DNA from 4 places in the Micromonospora sp. NPDC023966 genome. Region 1 is predicted to be linked to each of the others. Evidence: riboswitches for the same ligand, from Rfam matches in the RefSeq annotation. Region 1 holds a riboswitch; each other region holds the start of a gene.

Region 1 (4,950 bases):
ACCACCGGGCTGGCGGTGCTGGCCTTCCTCGTCGTGGCGCTCACCGGGGCCACCGGGTGGGGGCTGACGCTCGCGGTTGCCGGGCTGGCCGCCGCCGCCTGGGAGCGCCGGGTCCGGCCGACCGCCGACGGCCTCGCCGAGTCGGTGCTGATCGCCGCCGGCATCCTGGTCGGCTACGCCCGCCGGCTGGACGCCGGCTTCGACCCGGCGCTGGCCGCCACCGCACTGGTCCTGCTCGGCCTGGTGCTGCTGGTCGGGCCGCTGCGCGACGCCGGCGCGCTGGAAATCCGGGCGGCCAACCTGCCGGTCCGGTCCTGGACCCCGCTGGTCACCGCCCGGCTCGGCGACGCGCTGCTGGTGCTGCTCGCCCTGGTGGCGCTCGCCGCCGGCCTGGCCCTGCCCGCCTGGGTGGCCCTGGCCGCCGCGCTGCTGGTCGGGGCGGGCTGCGGCGCGGTCGGCCTCGACCTGGCCCGGCGCCGGTTCCGGCCGCCGGCCGGCGGCGGCCCGGTGGGCCGGGCGCTGCGCCGGCACCAGCCCGAGTTCCTGCTCTACTTCTCCGCCCCGCCCGGCTCCGAGTACCAGGTCACCATGTGGCTGCCCTACCTGGAGCGGATCGGCCGGCCGTTCCTGGTGCTGCTGCGCGAGCCCGAGTTCCTGCACACCGTGGCCGCCGCGACCCGCGCGCCGGTCGTCTTCTGCCCCACGCTGAAGACCATGGACGAGGCGCTGGTGCCGAGCCTGCGGGCGGCCTTCTACGTCAACCACGGCGCGAAGAACAGCCACTGCATCCGCTTCTCGCAGCTCACCCACGTCCAGTTGCACCACGGCGACAGCGACAAGGCGCCCAGCGCCAACCCGGTCTCGGCGATCTTCGACAAGATCTTCGTGGCCGGGCCGGCCGCCATCGAGCGGTACGCCCGGGCCGGCGTCGAGATCCCCGCCGAGAAGTTCGTCGTGGTCGGCCGCCCCCAGGTGGAGGCCATCGAGGTACGCCGGGAGCCGACCCCCGGCCTGGCCCACCCGACGGTGCTCTACACCCCCACCTGGACCGGGCACCACGCCGACGCCAACTACTGCTCGCTGCCGGTGGCCGAGACGGTGATCCGCCGGCTGCTCGACCGCGGAGCGACGGTGATCCTGCGGGCGCACCCGTACACGGCGCAGAACCCGGCCTCCGCGCGGCAGCTGGCCCGCCTCACCGAGCTGCTCGCCGCCGACCGGGCGAAGACCGGCCGGGCGCACCTGTGGGGCGCGGCAGCCGGGCGCGAGCTGACCCTCACCGAGTGCGTCAACCGCGCCGACGCGCTGGTCGCGGACGTCTCCGGGGTGATCTCCGACTGGCTCTACTCCGGCAAGCCGTACGCGGTCACCGACATGGGCGTCGACGGGGAGCACTTCGTCGAGCGGTTCCCGCTGGCCGGTTCCGGCTACGTGCTGCGCCGCGACATGTCCAACGTGGACGAGGTGCTCACCGAGCTGCTGGACACCGACCCGAAGGCGGCGGCCCGCTGGGCCACCCGGACCCGCTACCTGGGTGACTTCCCGGCCGATTCGTACGCTGAGGTGTTCCTCGACGCCGCCCGCCGGCAGCTCGCAGCGGACTGGACCGCGCCGGCCCCGCGGGAAGGCTCGCCGCTCTCCCCCACCGCCTGACCGGCGCTCAGAGGTACGGGTCGAGGAGGGCGAGCACCGCCGCCGGGTCCTCGACGTGCGCGTTGTGGCCCAGCCCGGGCAGGGTGGCGACCGGGACGCCCAGCTCCTTGAGGTGCGCGTCGCTCACCATCGGGTCCTGCTCGCCCCGGGCCAGCAGCACCGGGACGTCGGTGGCGGCGAGCAGCGCGGGCAGCCGGGGCTCGCCCACCGCGAAGGCGGCCGGGTCCATGGCCAGCCGCCAGCGGCCGTCCTCGCGGCGCAGCCCCGCCTCCACCACGGGATGGTCGGGGGCGAACAGCCCGGCCAGCCCGAAGACCCGCAGGTAGCGCCGGGCCGCCTCGTCCCGGGTGGCGAACCAGGTCACCGGGCGGGCGGCCAGCTCGCGGGCCTTCTCCAGGTCGGCCGGGGACCAGACGGCCTTGATGCCGAGCCCGACCACCGCGTCGACCGGCAGGCGCCGTGACCGGGCGGCCAGCGCCAGCGCCACCACCCCGCCGAGCGAGTGCCCGAGCAGCACGAGCCGGTCGCGGGGGCCGAGCCGCTCGGCCACCGGGCCGAGCCCTTCGAGCACCCGACGGGCCAGCTCCTCGAAGGAGTACGCGGACAGCGGCGGCGACCAGCCGTGGCCGGCCAGGTCGGGGGCGAGCCAGCGCCCCGCCCAGTGGCGCTCCAGCAGCGGCGCCCACGGCAGCCACACCTCACCGGTGGCGCCCATGCCGTGCAGAAGCAGCAGATGGCGGGTACCCGTCGCGTCGCCCATAGGGCGCAGTGTGCCACCGGACGGACAGCATGCGCGAGAGCGGACAGCCGGCGCGACGACGTCGGGCACCGGCTCGGAGGAGCCGGTGCCCGACGGGAGGGGTTCGATCAGGCGGAGTAGCCGCGGGTGGCCGCCCAGTTCGCCAGGTCGATCGTGGTAATCCAGTACGCCGGCAGCGCCGGGTTCGCCGAGTCGGCGATCCGCACGGTCCGGCCGTCGTTCTTGTAGCCGACCACCGCGATGTAGTGGCCGCCCGGGAACGAGTGCCAGCCGCCGTCGGTGTCGGTGGCGTCCCCGGCCACGTTGACCACCACGCCCCGGCCGTCGGTGATCGCCTCGACCACGTCAGCCTGGAGCTGGTCCATCTCGGCCGGGCTCGCCGAGCCGCCGAACATGTGGGTCCGGTACGGGTTGCCCTTGACCATCTGGTTCAGGCCCCGGGTGGTGTCCTCGGCGGAGTTGGTGCCGCTCTCGGTGGTGCCGAGGGGGCCGGCCATCGCCTCCTGAGTGGTCTCGACGCCGCTCGCGCTGAGCGCGTTCCGCACCGCGGCCGGGCCGCAGTTCCAGTAGGTGGTCTGCGCCTCGTAGTCGTAGTCGAGCACCTTGGTTGACGGCGGCTTCGGCTTGGCCGGGCGGGTGGTGTCCGGGTCGGTGCTGGCCGCCTTGACGGCGGACTTCGCAACCGACGGCGACGCGCTCGGCGAGGCGGACGGCGACGGGACGGCGACCCGGGCCTCACCCCGGGTGGCGACCTCACCGAGCCGGGAGCCCAGCTCGGCGACGGCGGCGGTGTTCTCCCGGACCGGGGCGTCGTCGGTGGCGGCGACGGCGGCGCCGGTGCCGCCGGCCAGCACGAGTGCCACGGCCGAGCCGGCGAGGATCTGGTACGGGCGTTCGGTCACGAGGCGCCGCAGCTGGCGCTTCAGGTGGTGCTTCACGGGTTCTTCCTCCACGGTGCGTGAGCGGCGCACACCGGCCCGACGCGCGGAGGAACTCACGCGCGTTGGCGGGGCGGGTCTGCCGCGGAAAGGGAGCGCCCGGGGGCCGGGCGATCGGGTCGGTTGCCGGGGTCGGTCGCCGTCAGGCGAGCGCCGGCACCGGGATGCCGTGGAGGCGGGGGGACGAGCGGGGGGTGGTGAGCACGGGGAATGGCACTCCTTCCGTGACCGCCGACCGGGTTAGCTGACGGATTCGGGCGGGAAGTACGCCCTACCGCAGGCCGTGGCCCGCGGATTCACCCCGGTGTTGCTGTGGGTCCCCGGTTCGTGGAAGCACGATTAGGCGGGTCGGCGCGGCGTCGCCACTTGCGATCGAAAACCGCTCCGGACGCGCCGACACTACCGGTGGGTACCTCGCCTGCCAAGCGCTCCCACCTGCTTAAACCTCGTGCACCACTACGGATATCGGAACAGTCGGTCACTGACTTCACTCAATGGGACGAGCAGTTACGGCGGCACCGTCCGGCGGAAAGCGGACATCCGGTGGCGACCTGCCCTGGAATTGCGGGGCCAATAGGCCGGCCTGACCTCGATGACCGTTTCCGGCGGACGGGTGACCGGGCTCACGGAATTCGGGTAACGATTCGGCCGAGATCCCGTGGGTGCGAGCCGGATCGGGCCAGGCGTCAGCCGACCCGGGCGGGGCGCCAGCGCGCGCCGGACACGGCGGCCGACCCCTGGACCGGGATCCGCACCGTCGCCGCCTCGTCCCGCCCCTTCACCGGTGCCGCGGCCTCGTCGGCGCGGGCGGGGCGGAGCGCGGCGGTCGCCGCGTACGCCTCGGCGGCCAGGGTGCGGGCCGCCTCGGCGGCCGACTCGGCGTCCCGCCAGGCCCGCCGCTCCCGCTCGGCGGCCGCCGCCCAGCCGGCCCGACGGCCCTCGCGTACCGCCCGGGCCAGGACGATCTCCTGCTCGGCCGGGTGCCGGCGCGGGTCCCACCCGTTGCGGTGGGCCAGCACGTCGGCGAGTTGCCGGGCGGTCAGGTAGCCCCGCCAGTGCGCCGTCATCGCGGCGTGGTGCAGCCAGCGCTCCCGGGCCGCGTACTCGGCCGGCGTGCGCGGGGTGTGCGGCGCGGGCAGGGCGGCGGCGCCGGCGAATCGGCGGGCGGCCGCCTCGGCCTCGTCGTACGCCCGCCAGGCCCGCTCGGCCTCGTCCTGGACGGTCAGCCACTGCTCCCGCCGCCGGCGGGCGGTCTGGGCGGCGCCGGCGGCGGCCACCGCCACCTCGTCGGCGTACCGGAGCAGATCGGCCCGGCGGGCGGCCTCCTCGGCAGCGGGGTCGGGAGCCGGGTCGGACCCGTCGTCCCGTTCCGGGCGGGCGACCAGCACGGCGAGCACCCCGAGGGCGAGCACGAGCAGGGCCGACCAGATCGCGGCGGCCTCGGGGACCTCGGTCAGGAAGTGATAAAGAACGGTCTGCGGCATGGTCGGCACCTCACAGAGAGAACGTGGCGGAGAGGTGTCCGCACGACCCGTGGGAGCGGCGGGGGCGCACCGGGGAAAGGGTGCCGCCGGGCCGCCGACGGGCGGGTGCGGGGGT
Region 2 (4,950 bases), on a different contig from region 1:
CTGCAACGGCAGCAGCGTGACCGGCCTGGGCATCCAGAAGGCCATGAAGATCATGTACAACGCGATGCTGCTGAAGACCTCGTCCTCCTCGTACCTGAAGTACCGCGTCTGGACGCTGCAGGCGGCGAAGAACCTCTACCCGACCAGCTGCACCGAGTTCAACGCGGTCAAGGCCGCCTGGAACGCGATCAGCGTGCCGGCGCAGACCGGTGAGGCGACCTGCACGGGCAGCACCCCGACGCCGACCGCCACGACCACCCCGCCGTCGGGCAGCTGCACCGGCCAGAAGCTGGCCAACCCCGGCTTCGAGTCCGGCAACGTGAACTGGACCGCCAGCTCGGGCGTTATCACGAACGACACCGCCCAGGCGGCCCACGGCGGCTCGTACAAGGCGTGGCTCGACGGCTACGGCACGACGCACACCGACACCCTCAGCCAGTCGGTGTCCATCCCGGCCGGCTGCCGGGCGACGTTGAGCTTCTGGCTGCACATTGACAGCGCGGAGTCGACCACGACCACCGCCTACGACAAGCTGACCGTGAAGGCGGGCAGCACCACCCTGGCCACCTACTCCAACCTCAACAAGGCCACCGGCTACGTGCAGCGGTCCTTCGACATCTCGTCGCTGGCCGGCACCACCGCCACCATCTCGTTCAGCGGCGTGGAGGACAGCTCCCTGCAGACCTCCTTCGTCGTCGACGACACCGCGGTCACGCTGAGCTGACCACACCGGAGCGGCCGGCCGTCGTCCTCCCGACGGCCGGCCGCTTCGTCGTCTCCGCCGTAGCTGGGAGCGGGTCCGGGAACTGCGGATCCGCGCGGCGTCAGGCCGGGCGGGAACCGGCGCCGTCGCGGCGGATCCGGGCCGCGACGCCCTCCATCGCCCGGCTGAACCGCTCCATGTCCCGGGCGGACTGCTCCGGCAGGCCGCCGAGCCGCGCGGCGAGGGCGTCCACGTCGGCCTGGGCCGAGGCGCTGACCCGGGCGTCCAGCTCGGTGAGGGCGGCGTTCACGGCCGCCACCACGTGCCCGCAGACGGTCTCCAGGGGCTCCCCGGCCAACCCCGGGTCGACGGTGACGGACTCCAGCCGGCCACCCTGGACGGCGACGGCACGGACCCGGCCGCCGGCCGCGGCGCCCTCGGCCCGGAGCAGCTCGGCCGGCGCGCCGTCGGTGTGCTCGGCGGCCCGGGACCGCATCGCGGACAGTGCCTGTTGCGTCCTGGTCAGCAGCTCGTCGAGGCTCGCGGCCGCGGAGAACGGGTCGTTGGTCATATCCGCGCTTTCTTCACGTCTTTCCGAGCACCGTGACGATAGCAACCGGCCCCGACGCAACCGAACGCCCGGCCGGGAACCCCGGCCGGGCGTTCGTGGTGCGGTGGGGTCTCAGCGCAGGCGCAGCCGCTGACCCGGGAAGATCAGGCCGGGGTCGCCGCCGACCACGCCCTTGTTGCGCTCGTAGAGAGCGTGCCAACCGCCGGCGACGTTCTTCGCGTCGGCGATCTCGGAGAGGGTGTCCCCGGGCTGGACCAGGTAGCTGCCGGCGCCGCCGGTGCTGGGCGCGCTGCGCCGCTCGCTGCGGGTGGCCGGCCGGTCGCCGCGCGACGACCGCTCCGTGGTGGCCTTCTTCGTGGACCTCGTCGAGCCCGAGTCCTTGCTGGCGTACTTCTTGGTGGAGCCGCCCTTCTTGCCGCAGACCGGCCAGGCGCCGATGCCCTGCCCGTCGAGGACCTTCTCGGCGATGGCGATCTGCTCGCTGCGGCTGGCCAGGTCGGCCCGGCTGGCGTACTTCTGGCCGCCGTAGCCGTTCCAGGTGCTGCGGGAGAACTGGAGCCCGCCGTAGTAGCCGTTGCCGGTGTTGATGTGCCAGTTGCCGCCGGACTCGCACTGTGCGACGGCGTCCCAGTTCACGGCGGCGGCGCTGGCCGGAGCGGCCGGGCCGAGCAGGGCGGCCGCGCCGGTGGCGGCGCCGACGACGAGTGCGCCGACGGCGGTGCGTCGCTGAGCGGTCCGTCGATGACGGGCGACGTATTCAGTTGCCATGTGGGTTTCCTCCACGCCGACGAGGTGAGCTGTCGGGTTCGGGCCGAGGAGCCCGGCCGCCGGAGGCGGCTTCACCCCGAGGTGTCGTGCACCGAGGAACGTGTGGGTCCCCCGCTCCCGCCCGAGGTCCAGGTACCGCCGGGCCGGCGGCGGGATTAGGCGTTACCGGCCCGTGGTGTCCGCGATCGCGAACGGATACGACGTTAGGAAGGGTTTCCGCCCATCGCCCACCTCTTGTGAAGTTCTTCACCCGGCCGAGCGAAGGTCCCTCCGTCCGAGTTGCGCACCGTCCGAAGGTGCCTTATGAGTCGCGGCTCAGTAGGTCAGGCCGTAGCCCTGCGGGAAGAGCGGGACCTGCCCGTCGCCGGCGTTGATGGGCTGCTGGCTGACCGAGTTCATCCAGGTCATGGGCAGTTTCCCGGTCGGCGCGTACCCCCCGAAGAGGACGTCGGCCACGCCGCCGCCCTCGGTGCCGGGGAGCCAGGCGGCCAGCAGCGCGTCCCATCGGGGCAGCTCGGCCGAGATGTCCATCGGCCGGCCGGAGACCAGCACCACGATCACCGGCACGCCCGCGTTCCGCAGGGTCGCGATGGTCCGCAGGTCGTCCCGGTCCAGGCTCATGCTGCCGGTGCGGTCGCCCTGGCCCTCGGCGTACGGTGTCTCGCCGACCACGGCGATCGCGGCCCGGTAGGTGCCGTCGATGCCGGTGCCGCGCTGGTTGTAGGTGACCGTCGTGGTCGGACCCACCGTGGCCCGGATGCCCTGCAGGATGGTGGTGCCGGGGGTGATCGCGCCCGACGAGCCCTGCCAGGAGATCGTCCAGCCGCCGCTGGCGTTGCCGATGTTGTCGGCGCTCTTGCCGGCCACGAAGATCTTGTTGTTGTCCCGGGCCAACGGCAGGACGCCGGCGTTGTTCTTCAGCAGCACCTGTGACTGGCGGACGGCCTGCCGGGCCAGGGCCCGGTGCGCGGCGTTGCCCACCGTCGGGGTCCAGCTCCGGTCGGTGTACGGCCGCTCGAAGAGGCCCAGCTCGAACTTCTTGGTGAGGATGCGCCGGTTGGCGTCGTCGATCCGGCTCATCGGCACGTGGTCGTTCTGCACCTCGGCGCGCAGCGTGCTGAGGAAGGTCTTCCAGGCCGTGGGGACCATCACCATGTCGATGCCGGCGTTGATCGCCGTGCTGACCTCGGCCGCGGTGAAGCCGGCGGCGCCGTCGATCTGGTCGATGCCGTTCCAGTCGGAGACGACGAACCCGGAGAAACCCAGCTCTCCCTTGAGGACCGTGGTGATCAGGTACTGGTGGCCGTGCAGCTTCATGCCGTTCCAGCTGCTGTAGGAGATCATCACCGAGCCGACCCCGCGCTGCACGGCCGCCTGGAACGGGGGCAGGTGAATGGCCCGCAGTTCGGCCTCGCTGAGCTGGGTGTTTCCCTGGTCGTCGCCGCCGGTGGTGCCGCCGTCGCCAATGTAGTGCTTGGCGGTGGCGAGCACCGAGGTGGTTCCGCCGAGGCTGCTGCCCTGCAGGCCGGTGATCAGAGTGGACAGGTTCGACGGCAGGTCCGGAGTCTCGCCGAACGATTCGTAGGTGCGGCCCCACCGGTCGTTGCGGGCGACGCAGAGGCAGGGCGCGAAGTTCCAGTCCACCCCGGTGCCGGTGATCTCCTCGGCGACGGCCTGGCCGATCTGCTGCACCAGCGCCGGGTCGCGGGTCGCGCCGAGGCCGATGTTGTGCGGGAAGATCGTCGCCCCGTACACGTTGTTGTGCCCGTGCACGGCGTCGACGCCGTAGATCATCGGGATGCCGAGCGGGGTGGCGAGAGCCGCGCGCTGGAAGCCGTCGTACATGTCGGCCCAGGACGCGGCGGTGTTGGGCGTGGGCGCGGAGCCGCCGCCGGAGAGGACCGAGCCGAGCCGGTACGTGGTGAGGTCGCTCGCGGTGACCGAGCCGCGCTCGGCCTGCGTCATCTGGCCGAGCTTCTCGTCCAGGGTCATCCGGGCGAGCAGGTCGGCGACGCGGGTGGCGACGGGCAGCGTCGGGTCCTGGTAGGGCAGGCCGGCCGCGGTGGCCGGCGCGGGCACGGCCAGGGCGGTGACGGCGACGAGCAGGAGGGCAAGACCGAGGGGACAGTGGCGGCGGTGGTGACGGATCACGGGTCGCTCCTTCCCGGAGGAACGCTGAGGCCGTTCACCGGCACCCTATGCCCGCGGGCATCGACTGTGAACAATCCTTGCCGGTTCCGGAACCGCCCGGCGGGCCGGCGCCGGGCCGGACTACCGTGGGCAGGGTTCGCGCAAGATCGGCAGGAGGCGGCGGGACGGCATGACCGACTACGGACACGAGCTGGCCTTCGGCGGCTTCGTCACACCCACCGCCGGCCGGTTCGAGCAGGTGGTGGCCCTGGCCAAGCTCTGCGATCAGGTCAACCTGGACCTGGTCACCTTTCAGGACCACCCCTACCAGCCGGGTTTCCTGGACACCTGGACGCTGATGTCCTACCTGGCCGCGGCGACCAGTCGCATCCGGTTGGCCGGCAATGTGCTGAACCTGCCCCTGCGCCAACCGGTGGTGCTGGCCCGGAGCGTCGCCAGCCTGGACCTGCTCAGCGGCGGCCGGGTGGAGCTGGGCCTCGGCGCCGGCGCGTTCTGGGAGGCGATCGAGGCGGTCGGCGGGCGACGGCTCAGCGCCGGGCAGGCGGTGGACGCCCTCGACGAGGCGATCCGAGTGATCCGCGAGGTGTGGGACACCGAGCGGCGCGGGATGGTCCGCGTCGAGGGCGAGCACTACCGGGTGGTCGGGGCGAAGCGCGGGCCGGCCCCGGCGCACCCGGTGGAGATCTGGGTCGGCGCGTACAAGCCCCGGATGCTGCGGCTGGTGGGGCGCGCGGCGGACGGCTGGCTGCCGTCGCTG
Region 3 (4,950 bases), on a different contig from region 1:
GTCGAAGCCGTGCCGGCCACGCCGGCCTTCCGAGGCCAGGGGGTCATGTCGGACCGGGGCGGTCGCCCGCGGGTCGAGCCAGACCCGCACCTCCGGCCGGCCGCCGGCGGGGCGAACCACCTGGTCGCGCCGGGTCAGCATCGCCACGTCGACGGTGAACTCGAACAGCCGCCAGTCGCCCTGGGGCGCGGCCCGGCCGATCCGGGCCACCCGCGCCACGGTCGCCGGATCGGTCACCGGGTGGGCCCGGCCGGCCACGTAGGCCTCGTCGTCGCTCTCCTCCGGCGGGAAGGAGTGCAGCGCGTAGCGGCCGTCGCGTTCGAGGTCGCGACGCTTGGGCGAGTCGATGACGAAGCACCAGAGTCCGTCGTCGGTGATGACCGGGGAGACCGGGTGCACTCGCGGGCCGCCGTCGGCGCGGACCGTGGCGAGGTAGCCGAAACCCGGCCCGTACTGCTGCAACAGGAGGCGGATCTCGTCGGCGAGTCGGGGCTCGTCGGCGGCGAATTCGGACCAGGAAGCCATGCGGACATTCTATCGAACAGGTGTACGAAGATGTAGTCCGACACGCAGGTCACCCGTACCGGTCGCTATGGTGTTCCGATGCTGCTCTCCGACCGCGACCTGGTCTCCGAGATCAAGGCGGGCACGCTCGCGCTGGAGCCCTTCGAGCCCACGCTGGTGCAACCGTCCAGCATCGACGTACGTCTGGACCGGCTGTTCCGGGTCTTCAACAACCATCTCTACACGCACATCGACCCGGCCGTGCAGCAGGACGACCTCACCTCGATGGTGGAGGTGCCCGAGGGCCAGCCGTTCGTGCTGCACCCCGGCGAGTTCGTGCTCGCGTCCACGCTCGAGGTGATCTCGCTGGGCGACCAGCTCGCCGGGCGCCTGGAGGGCAAGTCCAGCCTGGGCCGGCTCGGCCTGCTCACCCACTCCACGGCCGGTTTCATCGACCCGGGTTTCTCCGGTCACGTCACGCTGGAGCTGTCCAACGTGGCGAACCTGCCGATCACCCTCTGGCCGGGCATGAAGATCGGCCAGCTCTGCATCTTCCGGCTCTCCTCGCCGGCCGAGCACCCGTACGGCTCGGCGGTCTACGGGTCCCGCTACCAGGGGCAGCGCGGACCGACCCCGAGCCGGTCCTGGCAGAACTGGCGCACCTGGCCGACCCGCTGACGGAGCCGGACGCCGTGACGGCGCAGGGGCCCCCGCGACGCGGGAGCCCCTGCGGACCGGTCAGCCCGGGCGGCCGTAGCTGTTGATCTGGCCGTCGTCGACGCGTTTCATCGTGATCGGCTTGCCGGACTGGGAGGCGTGCACCACCCAGCCGTCACCGACGTACATGCCGACGTGGTGCAGGTCGCTGTAGTAGAAGACGAGGTCACCGGCGCGCAGCTCGCTCCGGCTCACCCGCCTGGTCACGTCGTGCTGCTGCCGGGCGTTGTGCGGCAGCGAGACGCCGGCCTTGGCCCAGGCCGCCATGGTGAGCCCGGAGCAGTCGTAGTGGTCGGGGCCGGCGGCGCCCCAGACATAGATCTTGCCAATCTGGGCGCAGGCGAACTTGACCGCGACGCCGGCCGGACCACCGGGGTAGCCGGCGGGACAGGGCGCGGGGCGCAGCGGACCGCCGCCGCCGTTGCCGTAGACCTTGAGACGGAGCTTCTGGAGCTTGACGATCTCGGCGTCGATCTGCTTCTTCTTCGCCGCGAGCTGGGCCTCGGTACGGGCCAGGTCGCTGATCATCTCGTCCAGCGGCCGCTTCTTGGCGGCCAACTGGTCGCGCAGCTCGGCGACGGTCCGCACCTGCTCCTGCTGGCGGTTCGCGAAGCGGTCGAGCAGTGCGAGGCCGTCCACCAGCTCGCTCGGCGACCGGCTGCCCAGCAGCGCGTTGACGGTGGAGAGGTTGTTGTCGCCCTTGTAGGCGTCGGCGGCGAGCCCGCCCACCTGACCGAGGGCGGCGTCCACCCGGGCCTGGAGCGGGGCGATCTGCTTGCCGAGCGCGGCGGCCTGCTTGCGCTTGACGGCGAGCTGCTCGCGGGTGGCGTTGACCTGTTCGATGATCGGTTCGAGCTTGTTCCAGTCCTGGTCGATCTGGCGCTCGATCTCGGTGACCGACGGTTCGGCATGGGCCGCCGTGGCGCCGCCGGTCAGGACGACGGCGGTGCCGGCCAGGGCGGCGAGGGCGGTGGTGAAGCGGGACCAGCGGGAACGCGGCACAGCCGTCGACCGGTCGACCGACCGGCTTGACGGTGGCCGCGGGGCATGGTGTGCCACCGGGCTTCCGTACTCCTTCTTCGTGCCCGCCTACCGAGTTAGCTGACGGGTTCGGGCGGGAAGGGAGCCGCCCTACCGCAGTGGCTGCGGATTCACCCCAGTTACCTGGGTCCCCGGCTCGCCCGAAGGCGACTCGGCGGTGTCGGACCGTCACCACCCGGGTTGGTCGGTGAAACAGTCGGCCGACGATTGACCAGAGTAGAGATGGCCGTTACCGATCCGCAACCCGAGACGCCGTGACACTCCGTATGTCGCCCCGATCGTGGATGAAGGTTTTCTTCATGCGAGATTACCTGCTGGAAAGGTATTGACCCGGAGGGTGGGTGGGGCGAGGGTGAGGACGCAGTGACCCCCATCCCTGTCTGGAGGTTCGATGCACCTCTCACCCCCGCCGTCGGGCAGACGGATGCTGCTGGCAGCCGCCGTCGCGGCGGCCACGGCCCTGGTGGCGACCGGCCCGGTGGCCGCCGAACCGCTCACCGCCCAACCCACCACCGACCGTCAGGAGCAGTACGCCGCCGCTGCGGCGGAGTACGGCGTGCCGCAGAGCGTCCTGCTCGGCGTGTCGTACCTGGAGTCGCGCTGGGACACCCACCCGGGCCAGCCGAGCACCAGCGGCGGCTACGGCCCGATGCACCTCACCGATGCCCAGCAGGTCCTCGCGACCCCGGCCAGCGGCCACGTGGACGAGAACGAGGACCCGCGGGGCGACGACTCGCGCCCGCTCACCCTCGACCCGGCCATCGCGGCCGCACCGGCGGATGACGTGCTGCCGCAGGCGTCCCTGCAGACGCTCGACGCCGCCGCGGCGCTCACCGGCCTCACCGAGGAGACGTTGCGGACCGACGCGGCCGCGAACATCCGGGGCGGGGCGGCGCTGCTTGCCTCGTACCAGAAGGAGCTGGGTGCGCCGGTCGGCGCCGGCAGCGACCCGGCGGCCTGGTACGGCGCGGTGGCCCGCTACTCCGGCGCGGACACCGAGGACGCGGCGGCGGCCTTCGCCGACGAGGTCTACGACCAGCTCGGCCTCGGCGCGGCCCGGACCACCGACGACGGCCAGCGGGTGACCCTGGCCGCCACCGCGGTGACGCCGGACCAGTCCGGGCTGCACAAGCTGGGGCTGCGCCGCGCCGAGCGGCCGGACGGCCTGGAGTGCCCGGTGCGGCTCGCCTGCGAGTGGATCCCCGCACCGTACGGGGAGTACTACATCCCTAAGACCCAGACCTGGGACTACGGCAACCACGACATCGGCAACCGGCCGGCACAGCAGAAGCTCGAGTACATCGTCATCCACGACACCGAGGGCTACTTCGGCCCCAGCGTGGGCCAGGTCCAGGACGTGACCTACCTGGGCTGGCACTACACGCTGCGCTCGGTGGACGGGTATATCGCCCAGCACATCAAGGCCAAGGACGTCGGCTGGCACGCCGGCAACTGGTACGTCAACGCCAAGTCCATCGGCATCGAGCACGAGGGCTTCGCCGGGCGCGGCACCTGGTACACCGAGGCGATGTACCGGGCCTCGGCCAAGCTGGTCCGCCACCTGGCGCTGAAGTTCCAGATCCCGCTGGACCGGCAGCACATCCTCGGCCACGACAACGTCCCCGGGACCACCGCCGGATTGGTCGATGACATGCACTGGGACCCGGGCCCGTACTGGGACTGGTCGCACTACTTCGATCTGCTGAAGGCGCCGCTCAAGTCCACCGGAACGCCGAACACCGGCCTGGTCACCATCGACCCGGACTACGCGGCGAACAAGCCGGCCTTCTACGGCTGCAACCAGCAGCCCCCGTTGCCACCGGGCCCGGTGCCCCCGGCTGAGCCCTGCCCGCTGCGCGGCTCGTCCTCGGTCATCCTGCGCACCGCGCCGAGCGCGACCGCCCCGCTGGTCAACGACCCTGGGCTGCGGCCGAACGGCACGCCGAACACCATGTACATCTCCGATCACGGCGCCCGCGCCTCCGCCGGCCAGACGTATGCGCTGGCGGACGTGCAGGGTGACTGGACGGCGATCTGGTACCTCGGCCAGAAGGCCTGGTTCTACAATCCGGCCTCGGCGCCCACGGCCAAGTGGGCGGCGGGCTTCGTGGTGACCCCCAAGCCCGGCAAGGCCACCATCCCAGTGTACGGGCGGGCCTACCCGGAGCAGGCGGCCTACCCGTCCTACATCCCGTACCAGACCATCTCGCCGCTGCAGTACACCTTCCCCGCTGGCCAGCGGTACGCGGTCGGCGGCGTCCTGCCGGGCGAGTACTACCGGGCGGTCTCGTTCGACGGTTCCGCCCCGGGTGACCGGACTGTCGTCCGTGGCGAGAACAAGTACGTGCAGGTCCAGTTCGGCCACCGGGTGATGTTCGTCAACCTCGACGACGTACAGATCCTGCCGGCCGCACAGACGTCCTGAGCACACCACTTTCGGCGATCGAGCAAGGGTTCCCGGTTCCACCCGGGAACCCTTGCCGCCGTTCTACGGCAAAAGGCTTCACCTCGTCACCGTCCGTGGCAGGTTCTTTACAGAGCCGCTTGCGAACGGTAAATTCCCATACGTCGATAGATCACGGGGGAGCATCTTCGACACCTGGCGAACCTGCTCGCCCGCGATCGACATGAACGACACCGTCGACGAGGGGAGACACGGTGCGTACAGGAATAGTGGAGGTGGTCCCA
Region 4 (4,950 bases), on a different contig from region 1:
CTCGCCGCCCTGACGGCGCCGGGGCCGCGCGTGCTCCGCCGGCTCGCCGGTCCGGTGCGGCGCGCCCGGCACGCGGCCTGGGACTTCCGACCCGTTGCCAGCCCGGCTCCGGTACGGGACGATCGTGCGGACCCACGACGGCGAGGGGGTACCGCTTGCTCAGCAGCGACAGCTTCAGCTACACCGTGCAGGCCCGGTGCACCCGGGCGGACGCGGTGGCCCTGCTCGGCGACCTGAGCCGGCAGGGCGAGCTGCATCCGCTGATCGTCCGGGTCCGGCAACTGCCGCCCCGGCCGGGCGCGCTGGCCAGTTACGCGATCACCGACCGGCTCGCGCTCGGCCCGCTGCACTTCCCGGTCACCTACCAGGCCGACGTGCTGATCGCCAACGAGGACGAGGTGGTCACCGTGGCCCGGCAGCAGCCGGCCACCACGGTGCGCAACCACACCCGGCTGCGCGACGAGCCCGACGGGGTGGTGCGGATCGACGTGGAGATCACCCTCTCCGCCCCGGCGCCGCTGTTCGGCTACGCCTTCCGGCAGGCCCGGGCGGCCCACCTCGGGCTGGCCAGCCGGCTCGGCGCCACCCTGGAGGGGTCGGCGGCCTGACTCAGCCGGCGCGTCCGGCGGGCACCGGTCGCCGGGCCGCCGGTCGGGCCGGCCGCAGCCGCCCCCACGGCTTGTACGTGGACAGCACCGTGACGACGAGCAGCAGCGTGCTGGAGACGGTCGGCGCGACCACCAGGTCGACGCGCAGATGGGCGTCGGCCGCCCCGGCCAGCTCACCGAGGTGCCGGACCCGCGGGGTGAGCAGGAGCAGCACGAGCGTGAGCACCACCGTGGTGACGGCGAACTTCACCAGCACCCAGCGCCAGCGCAGCAGTCCCCACGGGGTGAGCAGCGCACTGGCCAGCCCGAACAGCCAGACCACCACGCTCAGCGGGGCGAACAGCCAGGTGACCAGGAGCGCGGCCGCCGGATAGACCACGTCGGGGTCGGCCCCGCGCAGCCCGGCCACGCCGAGGCTGAGCAGCACCAGGTCGGCGCCGAGCCAGCCCAGCGAGGTGACCAGGTGCAGGGTGAGCAGGGCCTTGCGTCCGGCGGGGGAGAGTCGTCTACTCATGCCCCCGATGCTCGGCCGCCGCGGGCGCCGCGTCGTGGGCCGCCCGGCGACACCCGGGGTACGCCGTGGGGCGTAGGCCGGGTGTCGCCGGGGCGGAGCGGTCAGTACACCGACAGGTGCACGTGGTTGGTGTGGTCGCTGGACGGGTCGCCGTTGCCGCCGCTGTACGCCTTCCAGCCGCTGCTGGGCAGCCAGATCTGCTTGTACCAGATCACGTAGAGCACGGCGAGCGCGTCGGCGTTGCGGATGAAGTAGGCGGCCAGGTTGTTGCCGTAGGTCTTGTCGCCGCCGGTGGCCACGCCGCCGAAGCCGTCCTTCTGCGCGGCGAAGTCGCAGGCCCGCCCCTTCGGGTGCTCGCCCGAGCCGCTGGGCCGGTGGCAGGAGACGTACCGGGTGAAGCCGGCCGCCTTGGCCTGCTGGAGCGCGTGCAGCGTACGCGGGGTGATGCAGCCGTCGGCCGGCGTCGGGTCGTTGACGCTGCACGACTCCGGCGGCCAGGAGCCGTCGGCGTTGCGCGGGGCCGGCTTGGCGTTCGCCGACGAGGTGCCCTGGACGCTGCCGCCGCCGCTGCTTGACGCCCGCTTGTTCGCCACCTCCAGGGCGCGCTCGGCCTGCTGCTTGCGCTTGGCCATCACCGCGACCTGCTTGCGCTGCTCCTGGATCTCGCCGGTGAGCGCATCCTGGGTGCGGGTGGCCTCGTCCCGGGTCTCGATCAGGTCGCGCAGGGCCCGGTCCTCGTGCGCGGCCACCTGCTCCAGCGCCGCGGCGCGGTCCATGAAGCCCTGCGGGCTGCTGCTGTCGAGCAGCGCCGCGGCCGTGCCCATCCGCCCGGCCCGGTACGCCACCCCGGCGATCTCGCCGACCTTGGCGTCCCGGACGGTCAACTCGGCGTTGACCGTCTTGAGCTGGGCGGTGAGTTGCTGCTGCCGGGTGACCGAGCGGTTCAGCGCGGTCCGCGCCTCCAGCCAGCCCTTGCTGGCCGCGTCGAGTTGGGCGCGCAGCGCCGGCGTGCCGCCCTCGTCGTCGCCGGGTGCGGCGGCGAGCAGACCGGTCGGGGGAGCCGCCGAGGCGGGGGAGACCGGCGCGGTCACGACGCCGAGGGCGAGCGTCGCGACGAGCAGGGCCGCCAACCGGGCGACCGTCCGTCGTACAGGTGCCACTGGGGGCATTCACGTGTCCTTCCGTCAACCGCCGACCGGGTTAGCTGACGGGTTCGGGACGGAAGATCCCTACCGCTGACGCGGATGCACCCCACGAACGTGGTTCCCCGGCTCGCCCTGCGGGCGATTAGGCGACGGCCACCGCAGGCGCCGGTGGGCGCCGCCCGGCGGAGGCCGCGACCGAGCCTACCGGCGCTGGCCCGGGACGGCTCCGCTGGTGGGAGCACGTGCCCCGGTCAAAACCGGCATAAGTGTACAATAGCCACTTGAATTTAAGATTGTCCTAATTACCACTCGACCGCGCCGCAGGCCCCGGGCGACGCTCCGGGTTCGATCTGCAACGTGGCGTGGTCGATCGAGAAGTCCTCGTGCAGCGCGGCCCGGGCGGCGGCCAGCACCTCGCCGACCTCGGCGCCCGGGGCCATGGTGAGGTGCGCCGAGGCCACCTCCATGCCCGAGGTGAGCGTCCAGACGTGCAGGTCGTGCACCTCGGCGACGCCGGGCACCGCGGCCAGCCGGTCGTGCACCGCGGTCACCTGGAGGTGTTCCGGGGCGGCCTGCACCAGGATGCGGACCGCGGCCCGGCCGAGCCGCCAGGTGCGGGGCAGGATGAACAGCCCGATCGCCACGGCGACCAGCGGGTCGGCCCACCACCAGTCGGTGACCGCGATGACCACGGCGGCGCCGATCACCCCGAGCGAGCCGAGCAGGTCGCCCAGCACCTCCAGGTACGCCCCGCGCAGGTTGATGCTCTCCTCCGCGCCGGGGCGCAGCAGCGCGAACGCGGCGATGTTGGCGAGCAGGCCGAGCACCGCCACGGCGAGCATCGGCCCGGCGAGCACCTCCGGCGGCTCGCCGAACCGGCGTACCGCCTCGACCAGGACGTAGACGGCCACGGCGCCGAGCAGCACCGCGTTGGCCAGCGCGGCCAGCACCTCGAGGCGGTAGAGCCCGAAGGTGCGCTGCGGGTCGGTGTCCGCGTGCCGGGTGGCGGTGATCGCGGCGAGGGCCATGCCGATGCCGAGGACGTCGGTGAACATGTGGCCGGCGTCGGAGAGCAGGGCCAGCGAGCCGGTGGCGAACGCGGCCACCGCCTCGACCACCATCAGGGCGGTGAGCAGCGCGAAGGCGCCCCAGAGTCGACCCCGGTGGCGGTGCGCGGCGTTGACCACCGCGCCGCTGTGGTCATGACCTGCGCCCACGCCCACACCCTCTCGTCCGTCGCACCGGCCGGGCTCAATCTATGCTCACATCGCTATATGTGCAAGTGAACGCCGCGGCTGGAGCCGTCGTCAGCCGACCGGGTCGAGCGTGGTCAGGCGCTGGGTGGCCCGGGAGAGCGCCACGTAGAGGGTGCGGACGCCCGACCCGGGATCGGCCCGGATCTCGCTCGGTGCGACCAGCACCACCCCGTCGTACTCCATCCCCTTGGCCTGGAGGCTGGTCACCACCTGGAGCCGGCCACCGAGGTCGCCCAGCCAGCCGGCCACCTCGTCGCGGCGTGGCACCGGCGTGATCACGCCCACCGTGCCCTCGACCTCGGCCAGCAGCGTGCGGGCCGCCGCCGCGGTGGCGGCCGGCAGTTCGACGGCGGGCACGGTCAGCTCGACCGGCGCCACGCCGGTGGAGCGGACCGCGGTGGGCAGCGCGAGATCCGGGTGGACGCGGTGGATCTCCGCGGCCGCCACCGCGAAGATCTCCGCCGAGTTGCGGTAGTTGGTGGTCAGCTCGTAGCGGTACCGGCGGCGCCGGCCCAGCGCCTGGTCCCGGGCCCGGGCGAGCTCCTGCGGGTCGCCGGTCCAGGCCGTCTGCGCCGGGTCGCCCACCACCGTCCAGGAGGCCAGCCGGCCGCGCCGGCCGATCATCCGCCACTGCATCGGCGAGACGTCCTGCGACTCGTCGACCACCACGTGGGCGTAGTCGCGGTAGTCCTCCGGACGCTCCCGGGCCGCGGCCCGGGCGGCGCGCTGCCGGTCGGCGAGCGTGCTCAACTCGCGGACGCCGCCGGCCAGCTGGAACGGGTCCCGCTTCGGCTTCGCCCGCTGCACCGGCCGGCCGAGCAGCGCGTCCAGCTCGTCCGCCAGCGCCACGTCGGCGATGGTCAGCCCCTCGGCGTCCAGGCTCCGGTACGCGCCGGTCAGCAGCCGGATCTCCGCGCCGGAGAGGACGCCGCCGGCGTACCGGCGCAGCCGCTCCGGACGGGCCAGCCAGGCCAGCACGTGACGCGGGTGCAGCCGGGGCCACCAGGCCTTGAGGAAGTCGCGGAACTCCGGCCGCTCGATGATCTCGTCCTCGAACGCGGGCTGCTCCGGCAGCCGGCCGATCCGCAGCGCGCGGGCCTGCGCCCAGAGCGCGGCGAGGACCGCGTCGAAGGCGGCCCGGCGCACCTCGTTGCGGCGCGCGCCGCGGGACAGCGTCCGATCCCGGATCGCGTCCAGCTCGGCGCGCTCCAGCCGGAGCAGCTCGCCCCGGTAGAGCAGGCGCAGCTCGGCGGGGGAGTCGGGCACCGCGTCCCGGACCGCGCGCTCCAGCACCCGGCGCATCCGCAGCGACCCCTTGACCGCCGCCACCTCGGGCGGATCGGTGCGGGTCACGGACAGGCCGGGGAAGAGCGAGCCGAGCGAGTGCAGGGTGGCCGTCTCCTCGCCGAGCGAGGGGAGCACCGAGG

What was found. Region 1 has a riboswitch for cyclic di-AMP ahead of AB0F68_RS05405 (C39 family peptidase). Riboswitches for the same ligand answer to the same signal wherever they lie in the genome.
Region 2: linked by a shared signal. The riboswitch ahead of AB0F68_RS24970 (transglycosylase family protein) and the one ahead of AB0F68_RS05405 (C39 family peptidase) in region 1 are both predicted to bind cyclic di-AMP.
Region 3: linked by a shared signal. The riboswitch ahead of AB0F68_RS01530 (NlpC/P60 family protein) and the one ahead of AB0F68_RS05405 (C39 family peptidase) in region 1 are both predicted to bind cyclic di-AMP.
Region 4: linked by a shared signal. The riboswitch ahead of AB0F68_RS21985 (hypothetical protein) and the one ahead of AB0F68_RS05405 (C39 family peptidase) in region 1 are both predicted to bind cyclic di-AMP.

The regions. Positions count from the first base shown of each region.
Region 1 covers NZ_JBEZZJ010000002.1:279,080-284,029, forward strand. The annotation lists gene AB0F68_RS05395 (CDP-glycerol glycerophosphotransferase family protein) at 1-1,653, shown strand, start outside; gene AB0F68_RS05400 (alpha/beta fold hydrolase) at 1,661-2,413, opposite strand; gene AB0F68_RS05405 (C39 family peptidase) at 2,521-3,351, opposite strand; cyclic di-AMP (ydaO/yuaA leader) riboswitch at 3,566-3,707, opposite strand; gene AB0F68_RS05410 (hypothetical protein) at 4,038-4,835, opposite strand.
Region 2 covers NZ_JBEZZJ010000023.1:80,232-85,181, forward strand. The annotation lists gene AB0F68_RS24960 (M4 family metallopeptidase) at 1-724, shown strand, start outside; gene AB0F68_RS24965 (YbaB/EbfC family nucleoid-associated protein) at 825-1,274, opposite strand; gene AB0F68_RS24970 (transglycosylase family protein) at 1,386-2,042, opposite strand; cyclic di-AMP (ydaO/yuaA leader) riboswitch at 2,042-2,214, opposite strand; gene AB0F68_RS24975 (glycoside hydrolase family 3 N-terminal domain-containing protein) at 2,358-4,193, opposite strand; gene AB0F68_RS24980 (LLM class flavin-dependent oxidoreductase) at 4,363-4,950, shown strand, end outside.
Region 3 covers NZ_JBEZZJ010000001.1:325,465-330,414, reverse strand. The annotation lists gene AB0F68_RS01540 (pyridoxamine 5'-phosphate oxidase family protein) at 1-525, opposite strand, end outside; gene dcd (dCTP deaminase) at 604-1,182, shown strand; gene AB0F68_RS01530 (NlpC/P60 family protein) at 1,243-2,223, opposite strand; cyclic di-AMP (ydaO/yuaA leader) riboswitch at 2,292-2,429, opposite strand; gene AB0F68_RS01525 (peptidoglycan recognition family protein) at 2,654-4,687, shown strand.
Region 4 covers NZ_JBEZZJ010000017.1:91,235-96,184, forward strand. The annotation lists gene AB0F68_RS21975 (SRPBCC family protein) at 156-608, shown strand; gene AB0F68_RS21980 (hypothetical protein) at 610-1,122, opposite strand; gene AB0F68_RS21985 (hypothetical protein) at 1,224-2,291, opposite strand; cyclic di-AMP (ydaO/yuaA leader) riboswitch at 2,296-2,426, opposite strand; gene AB0F68_RS21990 (cation diffusion facilitator family transporter) at 2,570-3,484, opposite strand; gene AB0F68_RS21995 (AAA family ATPase) at 3,575-4,950, opposite strand, start outside.